Regions from separate parts of the Limnohabitans sp. TS-CS-82 genome, predicted to be linked through region 2. Evidence: riboswitches for the same ligand, from Rfam matches in the RefSeq annotation. Region 2 holds a riboswitch; the other holds the start of a gene.
What was found. Region 2 has a riboswitch for ZMP and ZTP ahead of glyA (serine hydroxymethyltransferase). Riboswitches for the same ligand answer to the same signal wherever they lie in the genome.

Region 1 (4,260 bases), on a different contig from region 2:
CCGCAGCTGCCTCGGTCAAGGTCAAGGCCTCGCCAAAAGCAGTCCACACGGCTTGCACTTGTTGGGTGCTGGTTTGCAGAGCAGACGCAAATTTGGCATCCACGCTAGGCCACTGGGCATCGGCGGCCAACGCTTGGGCTTGCGCCACCCAACGGTCAAGGTCAGCTTGCAGGGCTTCGCGCTGGGCCAAGGCGTCTTGCCAAGGCTTGGTGGACAACACTTCAATGCGCTGGGCCAACAGCACAGCAGCTTCGCGCTGCACTTGGGTTTGGTGTTGCAAATCTTCAATCGCCTTGACACGTTCGGCCAAAGCGGTTTTCAGACCAGCCAAGGGTTCGCGTGACAAGGGCGCACCTGCTTTGGCGGCATCGCGCTGCCAGCCCATGGCGTCAGCCAAATTGATGTGGGGCGCATCGCGCAAGGCTTCGCCTTTGGCAGCCCACTCCACGATCAAAGCGTCTTGATCTTTGCTGCGACGCAGCTCATCCAGCTTTTCGCGCAAGACTTTGGCAGCACCTTTGTCGCGATGGCTCATTTCGTCGAAGACGGCTTGCACGTGCTCCAAAGTGGGCTGGCCAGCGAGCCAGTCGCGCAGGCGCGCAGTGCGGTCCGCCGAGGTAGAAACGGTAAAGGCCCCGCCAGTCAATTTGTCTAAGGCGGCGAGGTCGAGGGGTTTGTTCAAAGCATCAGTCACAAGTAGGGCTCACAGTAAATTAGGGGTGATTGTCGCCGAGGCTTTAAAATTTCAGCTACTTCCTATTTAATTAATTTATGTCTATTCCTTTCATTGCCCGCTTACAGCTAGGTCTACGTACCTTTGCAGCTGACGTGGCACAAGGTTTTTTCGCCATTTCGCACAACGGCTTGGCCGTGGTGGGCCTGTCCATTTTCTTTTTCGTCGTGGCGCTGACCGTGCGCCCCGACCTGCGCGTGGTGACCGAAGCCAAGGTCATCAGCTGGCTGCAAGAGCGCCAATATGACGAAACAGGCATTGCCACTGATGCCGATGCCGTTGACCGTGCCACCGCCACCGACCCCCGCGACCTGCCCAAACAACAAGCCAACCTCGCTTATTGGTTGAGTAAAAAATACCGTGTGGCACCCGAGCCTTTGAGCGCTTTGGTGTCCGAAGCCTACGACGTGGGGCCAGCCAACCAAATCGAGCCCACCCTCATCTTGGCCGTGATGGCCGTGGAGTCTGGCTTCAATCCCTTCGCCCAAAGCCATGTAGGCGCCCAGGGCCTGATGCAAGTGATGACCAAAGTCCACGAGCAAAAGTACCAAGGCTTCGGCGGCGCCTTAGCCGCATTTGATCCCGTGGCCAATGTGCGCGTGGGCGTGAACGTGCTCAAAGAGTGCATCAACCGCGCGGGCAGCATTGAAGGCGGCCTCAAGCTTTATGTGGGCGCCGGCAATATGAAGGATGACCAAGGCTACGCAAGCAAGGTCATGGCCGAAAACGCCCGCCTCCAGCAAGTCGCCAAGGGCTTGAAAGTGCCCATTACCCCACCACCCTCTACCGCCGCCGAGGCTGCCACCGCCCGGTTGGAGAGCTTGTGGGAAAAAGCCCAGAGATTGACGCCATTCGGCAAGGATGACGGCGAATAAGTGAGGCTATCCAAGCGCGGTAAACTCTCATCCGCGCGCAACTGGCGATAGGCGTGTGAGGCATCAGCCCCACAACGCTGACGTGGATGTATGACCACTGGGAAGCGCGCAGCCTCTGTTCACAGAGGTGTTTTGCCGTTCGCCTGGGCAGCCACAACACCACCTTTTTCTAGGACTGCCAGTATGTACAACCGCAACATCTTGATCGAACAAACAGACCCCGAAGTTTGGGCCGCCATTCAGGCCGAAAACGCCCGCCAAGAGCACCACATCGAGCTGATCGCCAGCGAGAACTACGCGTCTCCCGCCGTCATGCAAGCCCAAGGCTCGCAACTGACCAACAAATACGCCGAAGGCTACCCAGGCAAGCGCTACTACGGTGGCTGCGAATTCGTGGACGTGGCCGAACAACTGGCCATCGACCGCATCAAAACCATCTTCGGTGCAGACGCCGCCAACGTGCAACCCCATTGCGGTGCATCGGCCAACGAAGCCGTGTTCCTCGCGTTCTTGAAGCCTGGCGACACCATCATGGGCATGAGCTTGGCCGAAGGCGGTCACTTGACCCACGGCATGGCCCTGAACATGTCTGGCAAATGGTTCAACGTTGTGTCTTACGGCTTGGACAGCAAGGAAGCCATCGACTACGAAGCGATGGAAGCCAAGGCCCGCGAACACAAGCCCAAGCTCATCGTGGCCGGCGCTTCTGCCTACAGCTTGCACATCGACTGGGAACGCTTTGCCAAGATCGCTAAGGAAGTTGGCGCGATCTTCATGGTCGACATGGCCCACTACGCTGGCTTGATCGCCGCAGGCCAATACCCCAACCCCGTGCCTCACGCCGACGTGGTGACCTCCACCACCCACAAGAGCTTGCGCGGCCCACGCGGCGGCATCATCTTGATGAAGGCCGAGCACGAAAAAGCCATCAACAGCGCCATCTTCCCTGGCCTGCAAGGCGGCCCGCTGATGCATGTCATCGCCGCCAAGGCGGTGGCTTTCAAAGAAGCCATGCAGCCTGAGTTCAAAGAGTACCAAGCCCAGGTGGTGAAGAACGCCAAGATCGTGGCTGAAACGTTGACAGCGCGCGGTCTGCGCATCGTGAGCGGCGGCACTCAAAGCCATGTGATGTTGGTGGACTTGCGCTCCAAGAAGATCACCGGCAAAGAAGCCGAAGCGGCTTTGGGCGCTGCGCACATGACGATCAATAAGAACGCCATTCCGAACGATCCAGAGAAACCTTTCGTCACCAGCGGTGTGCGCATCGGCACGCCAGCGATGACAACGCGTGGTTTCAAAGACGAGGAAGCTCGCATCACAGCCAACTTGATTGCTGACGTGCTGGACAACCCACACGACGAAGCCAACATTGCTGCGGTGCGTGCCAAGGTGCATGCGCTGACTTCTAAGTTTCCTGTTTACAAGTAACTTCTTTCAAACCCCCGCTCATTCGTGACGGGGGTTTTGTTTTTAGTAGTTTGTATTCGTGAAGAGTTTTTGCTGGTTAAGGTTTCTCGCCGGATAGGACACGGGCTGCAGGTACGGCGGGCTCTTCATGCTGGGGTACCAGAAATCATCGCCCGCCGCACCTACAACCCGCGCTGTTTGAGGTTAGAAGTGGTTCACTCGTTGCTTTGCAACTTTGTCAGAGGAACGGGGCCGAGTGAGGTTTGCGAGCGAAGCAAAGCATGACGCAGACTGAGGGTGTTTGGTATTGGCCGCTGACGATTTCTGGTACTCCAGCATGAGGAAGCGGCCAATACCAAATGCCCTCAGCGAGCCCAGCAAAAAATACAAAAGCAAAAGAGAGCACAAAAAATGAAATGTCCCTTCTGCGGCCACCTAGAAACGCAAGTCGTCGAAACCCGCATGTCCGAAGACGGCGACTCCATTCGCCGCCGTCGCCAATGCGGCGCCTGTGAAAAGCGCTACACCACCTACGAGCGCCCAGACGTCAGCTTCCCCAACATCGTCAAAAAAGACGGTCGACGCATCGAATACAAACGCAACAAACTCCTCGAATCCATGGGCCTTGCACTGCGTAAACGCCCTGTCAGTACCGAGCAGGTGGACAACGCCATCGAACGCATCGAAGAAAAGCTCATGTCATTGGGTCAACGCGAAGTGCCCTCCACACGGATTGGCGAGCTCGTCATGCGCGAACTCAAAAAGCTCGACAAAGTCGCCTATATCCGTTTTGCCAGCGTGTACCGCAGCTTTGAAGACATCGACGACTTCAAGAGTTTGGTGGACGAAGTTCGTAAGTAGTTTTCGAGTCTCAGCCATGCGCTGATGCCCCGTCAAAACCTAGCATTTGCGCCATGCAAAGGCTAGGTTTTTTTACGCCTCATATCCGGTGCTCACGGGATTCAAACTCACAAGGCTTCACCCTGGTGGAGCTGTTGGTGTGTTTGGGCGTGCTCGCGGTCATGGCATCTTTTGCCATCCCTAGCTGGCAACGTTTGCAAGAACGCAGCCGCGTTGAAGCCGCCCGTGACCAACTGATGAACGATTTGCAAACCGCCCGCGTCCGTGCCGTGCAACGTGGCGAAACTTTGCAACTCGCCCGCTTGCGCGATTGCACATGGGGCACGTCTGCCAACAACGATTGGAGCTGCGGGTGGCAGCTGGTCGTCAAGGTCGACCAAACCG
Region 2 (4,260 bases):
CCCTTGTCTTTGCTGCTCATTTCGTTAAAAACGGCTTGCAATTGCTCCAACGTGGGATGGCCAGCCAGCCAATCGCGCAGGCGTGCCGTGCGGTCTCCCGAGTTGGAAGCGGTGAAGGCGCCGCCAGTCAAAACGTCAAGGGCAGCAAGGTCGAGGGGTTTCGCAGAAGAATCAGTCACAAGTAGAGCTCACAGTAAATTAGCAGTGATTGTCGCCGAGGCTTTAAAATTTTCATCCTCCTGACTTTATAAATTTGCACAAATGACCCTGGTTGCCACATTGACGCGAGGATTGCGCACGTTTGCATCCGACGTGGCCCAAGGCTTTTTTGCGATCACCCACAACGGCATGGCCGTGGTGGGCCTGTCTTTGTTCTTCTTTGCGGTGGCCATGACGGTGCGCCCCGATTTGCGCGCCATCACCGAAACCAAACTGATTGGTTGGCTGCAAGAACGCCAGTACGACGCCACCGGCTTGGCCTCCGACGTCGACGCGGTCGACCGCGCCACGGCCACCGATCCGCGAGATTTGCCCAAACAACAAGCGAATTTGGCCTATTGGCTCAGTCGCAAATACCGCGTGGCCCCCGAGCCTGTGAGCGCCTTGGTCAGCGAAGCCTACGACTTGGGGCCACGCAACGAGATCGATCCCACCCTGATTTTGGCGGTCATGGCCGTGGAGTCAAGCTTCAACCCCTTCGCCCAAAGTAGCGTGGGCGCCCAAGGTCTGATGCAGGTCATGACCAAAGTACACGCCGACAAATACCAAAGTTTTGGCGGTGCCATGGCGGCTTTTGACCCCGTCGCCAACCTTCGCGTCGGCGTGAATGTGCTCAAAGAATGCATCACCCGCGCCGGCAGCGTGGACGGAGGCCTGCGGCTTTATGTGGGCGCGGGCAACACCAAAGACGACAGCGGTTACGCCGCCAAAGTCGTGGCGGAGCATGGCCGCTTGTTGCAAGTCGCCAAAGGCGTCAAAGTACCCACCACGCCACCGCCATCGACCGCAGCTGAAGCGGCGACCGCTCGGTTGGAGAGTTTGTGGGAGAAAGCCCAGCGCCTGACGCCCTTCGGCAAAGAGCCCAAAGACGAAGAAGATCCACGGTAAACTCTTGCTGCGCGCAACTGGCGATAGGCGTGCGGGGCATCAGCTCTGCACCGCTGACGTGGATGTATGACCACTGGGAAGCGCGCAGCCTCTCTAATTAAGAGGTGTTTTGCCGTTCGCCTGGGCAGCCCTGCCGCTAACTTTTCAGTTAAAGCCGGGACACCACCTTTCTCTAGGACTGCCAGTATGTACAACCGCAACATCTTGATCGAACAGACAGACCCCGAAGTTTGGGCCGCCATTCAAGCCGAAAACGCCCGTCAAGAGCACCACATTGAGCTGATCGCCAGCGAAAACTACGCCTCCCCCGCCGTCATGCAAGCCCAAGGCTCGCAGCTGACCAACAAATACGCCGAAGGCTACCCCGGCAAGCGCTACTACGGTGGCTGCGAATTCGTGGACGTGGCCGAGCAACTGGCCATCGACCGCATCAAAACCATCTTCGGCGCAGACGCTGCCAACGTGCAACCCCATTGCGGCGCATCGGCCAACGAGGCCGTGTTCCTCGCGTTCTTGAAGCCCGGCGACACCATCATGGGCATGAGCTTGGCCGAAGGCGGTCACTTGACCCACGGCATGGCCCTGAACATGTCTGGCAAATGGTTCAACGTCGTGTCTTACGGCTTGGACAGCAACGAAGCCATCGACTACGAAGCGATGGAAGCCAAAGCCCGCGAACACAAGCCCAAACTCATCGTGGCCGGCGCTTCTGCCTACAGCTTGCACATCGACTGGGAACGCTTTGCCAAGATCGCCAAAGAAGTGGGCGCCATCTTCATGGTCGACATGGCCCACTACGCTGGCTTGATCGCCGCTGGCCAGTACCCCAACCCCGTGCCTCACGCCGACGTGGTGACTTCCACCACCCACAAGAGCTTGCGCGGCCCACGCGGCGGCATCATCTTGATGAAGGCCGAACACGAAAAAGCCATCAACAGCGCCATCTTCCCTGGCCTGCAAGGCGGCCCCTTGATGCACGTCATCGCAGCCAAGGCTGTGGCGTTCAAAGAAGCCATGCAGCCTGACTTCAAAGAGTACCAAGCCCAAGTGGTGAAGAACGCCAAGATCGTGGCTGAAACCTTGACCGCACGCGGTTTGCGCATCGTCAGCGGCGGCACTCAAAGCCATGTGATGTTGGTGGACTTGCGCTCGAAGAAGATCACCGGCAAAGAAGCCGAAGCCGCTTTGGGCGCTGCGCACATGACGATCAACAAGAACGCCATCCCGAACGACCCAGAGAAACCATTCGTCACCAGCGGTGTGCGCATTGGCACCCCCGCCATGACCACCCGTGGGTTCAAAGACGAAGAAGCCCGCATCACCGCCAACTTGATTGCTGACGTGTTGGACAACCCACACGACGAAGCCAACATTGCGGCGGTGCGTGCCAAGGTGCATGCCTTGACCAGCCGCTTCCCGGTCTACAAGTAAGCCCTGCAACAGGCCGCTGACTTATGAAATGTCCTTTCTGCGGCCACTTGGAAACCCAAGTGGTCGAGACACGCATCTCAGAAGACGCGACGTCTGTGCGCCGTCGTCGGCAGTGTGGCGCTTGCGACAAGCGCTACACCACCTACGAACGGCCCGATGTGAGCTTTCCCAACATCGTCAAAAAAGACGGTCGGCGCATCGAGTACCAACGCCAAAAACTACTCGACTCCATGAGCTTGGCGCTGCGCAAACGCCCCGTCAGCACTGAACAGGTGGACAACGCGATTGAGCACATCGAAGAAAAGCTGCTCAGCTCAGGCCAGCGCGAGCTGCCCACCACCCGCATTGGCGAGCTGGTGATGCGTGAGCTGAAGAAACTCGACAAAGTGGCCTACATCCGCTTTGCCAGCGTGTACCGCAGCTTTGAAGACATCGACGATTTCAAGAGCTTGGTGGACGAAGTTCGCACGTAGTTTTCGAGTTGTAACAAAGCGTCTCCCCACCTCAGAGGCCTAGCATTTGCGGCATGCAAACGCTGGGCTTTTCTGTTTTCAGGGCATCCAACTCGCACGGTTTCACGCTGGTGGAGTTGCTGGTTTGCTTATGCCTGCTAGGCGTGCTCGCCGCCTTTGCCGCACCAAACTGGCTGCGATTTCAAGAACGCGCCCGCGTCGAAGCCACCCGCGACCAGCTGATGAACGACTTGCAAAACGCCCGCTTGCGCGCACTGCAACTCGGCCAAGCCTTGGAGCTATCGCGGCTGAGCGATTGCACTTGGGTCACATCGGCAAGCACCGATTGGAGCTGCGGTTGGCAATTGAGCACCAAAGCGGACAAACAAGTCGTGTTCACCACGCCGCTGCACAACAGCTTGGGGCTGACGTTTGCCAAAGTCGACCCGCTCGACATCAGCCCGCGCGGTGACTTAGGCACCGTGGGCGATCGCTGGGTGATCAAGTCCAAACAACCCGCGCTGAACTTGGCCGTCGCGGTGTGCCTCAACAGCGCCAGTCGCATTCGCTGGGTGTCGGGGGAGGCTTGCAGTTGAAGCGATGCGTCACACCCACCCACGCCCTGCGTTGCCACCGTCAACCGCAACGTGGCGTGGCTCTGCTGGAAGCCTTGATGGCGCTGTTGCTGCTTGCCTCAGGCGTGCTGACCTTGCTGTGGACGCACCAACAAGCTTTGGCCTTGCAACGCCAACAAGTCATGCGCGCCGTCGCGATGGGTTTGGCTGACGACTTGGCCGAACGCATGCAACTCAACGCCCCTCGAACGGCCGACTACGCCAAAGCATGGGGCGCTTCTGCGACAGCCACGGGCAGTTCAACCAAGCTGCCCGACTGCGCAGCTCAACCCTGTTTACGCACCGAACTCGCCCAATGGGACATGCAGCAACTGCAACAAACACTGCAAAACCAACTGCCCGAAGGCGACGCCGCCGTGTTCGCCCTCACCGATGCCCCAGGCTGGTGGGGCATCGTGCTGGCATGGCGCGACGACCGCATGACCTACCGCACCGATGGCGCGTCTGGCACGCCGACCTGCCCCGACAACAAAAGCTGTTGGCGCTTGTTTTTTCGTCCGGCGGTTTGAGATGCGCGCCCATTCAAACACCCTCGGTTACACCCTGCCCGAGTTGCTGATTGGCCTGTCCTTGGGGTTGATGGTGATCGCTGCCGCCACCGCGGCCTATGGCGTGAGCCGACAAACATGGGCCAG

Region 1: another riboswitch for ZMP and ZTP. It lies ahead of glyA (serine hydroxymethyltransferase); the one in region 2 lies ahead of glyA (serine hydroxymethyltransferase).

The regions. Positions count from the first base shown of each region.
Region 1 is NZ_PTQX01000017.1:91,034-95,293, reverse strand. Features, by position in the region: gene C5F52_RS25330 (DUF349 domain-containing protein) at 1-682, opposite strand, end outside; gene C5F52_RS25325 (lytic transglycosylase domain-containing protein) at 772-1,608, shown strand; ZMP/ZTP riboswitch at 1,636-1,764, shown strand; gene glyA (serine hydroxymethyltransferase) at 1,792-3,036, shown strand; gene nrdR (transcriptional regulator NrdR) at 3,427-3,876, shown strand; gene C5F52_RS25310 (Tfp pilus assembly protein FimT/FimU) at 3,930-4,260, shown strand, end outside.
Region 2 is NZ_PTQX01000014.1:17,773-22,032, forward strand. Features, by position in the region: gene C5F52_RS22450 (DUF349 domain-containing protein) at 1-179, opposite strand, end outside; gene C5F52_RS22455 (lytic transglycosylase domain-containing protein) at 262-1,107, shown strand; ZMP/ZTP riboswitch at 1,111-1,240, shown strand; gene glyA (serine hydroxymethyltransferase) at 1,294-2,538, shown strand; gene nrdR (transcriptional regulator NrdR) at 2,562-3,011, shown strand; gene C5F52_RS22470 (Tfp pilus assembly protein FimT/FimU) at 3,065-3,586, shown strand; gene pilV (type IV pilus modification protein PilV) at 3,577-4,134, shown strand; gene C5F52_RS22480 (PilW family protein) at 4,136-4,260, shown strand, end outside.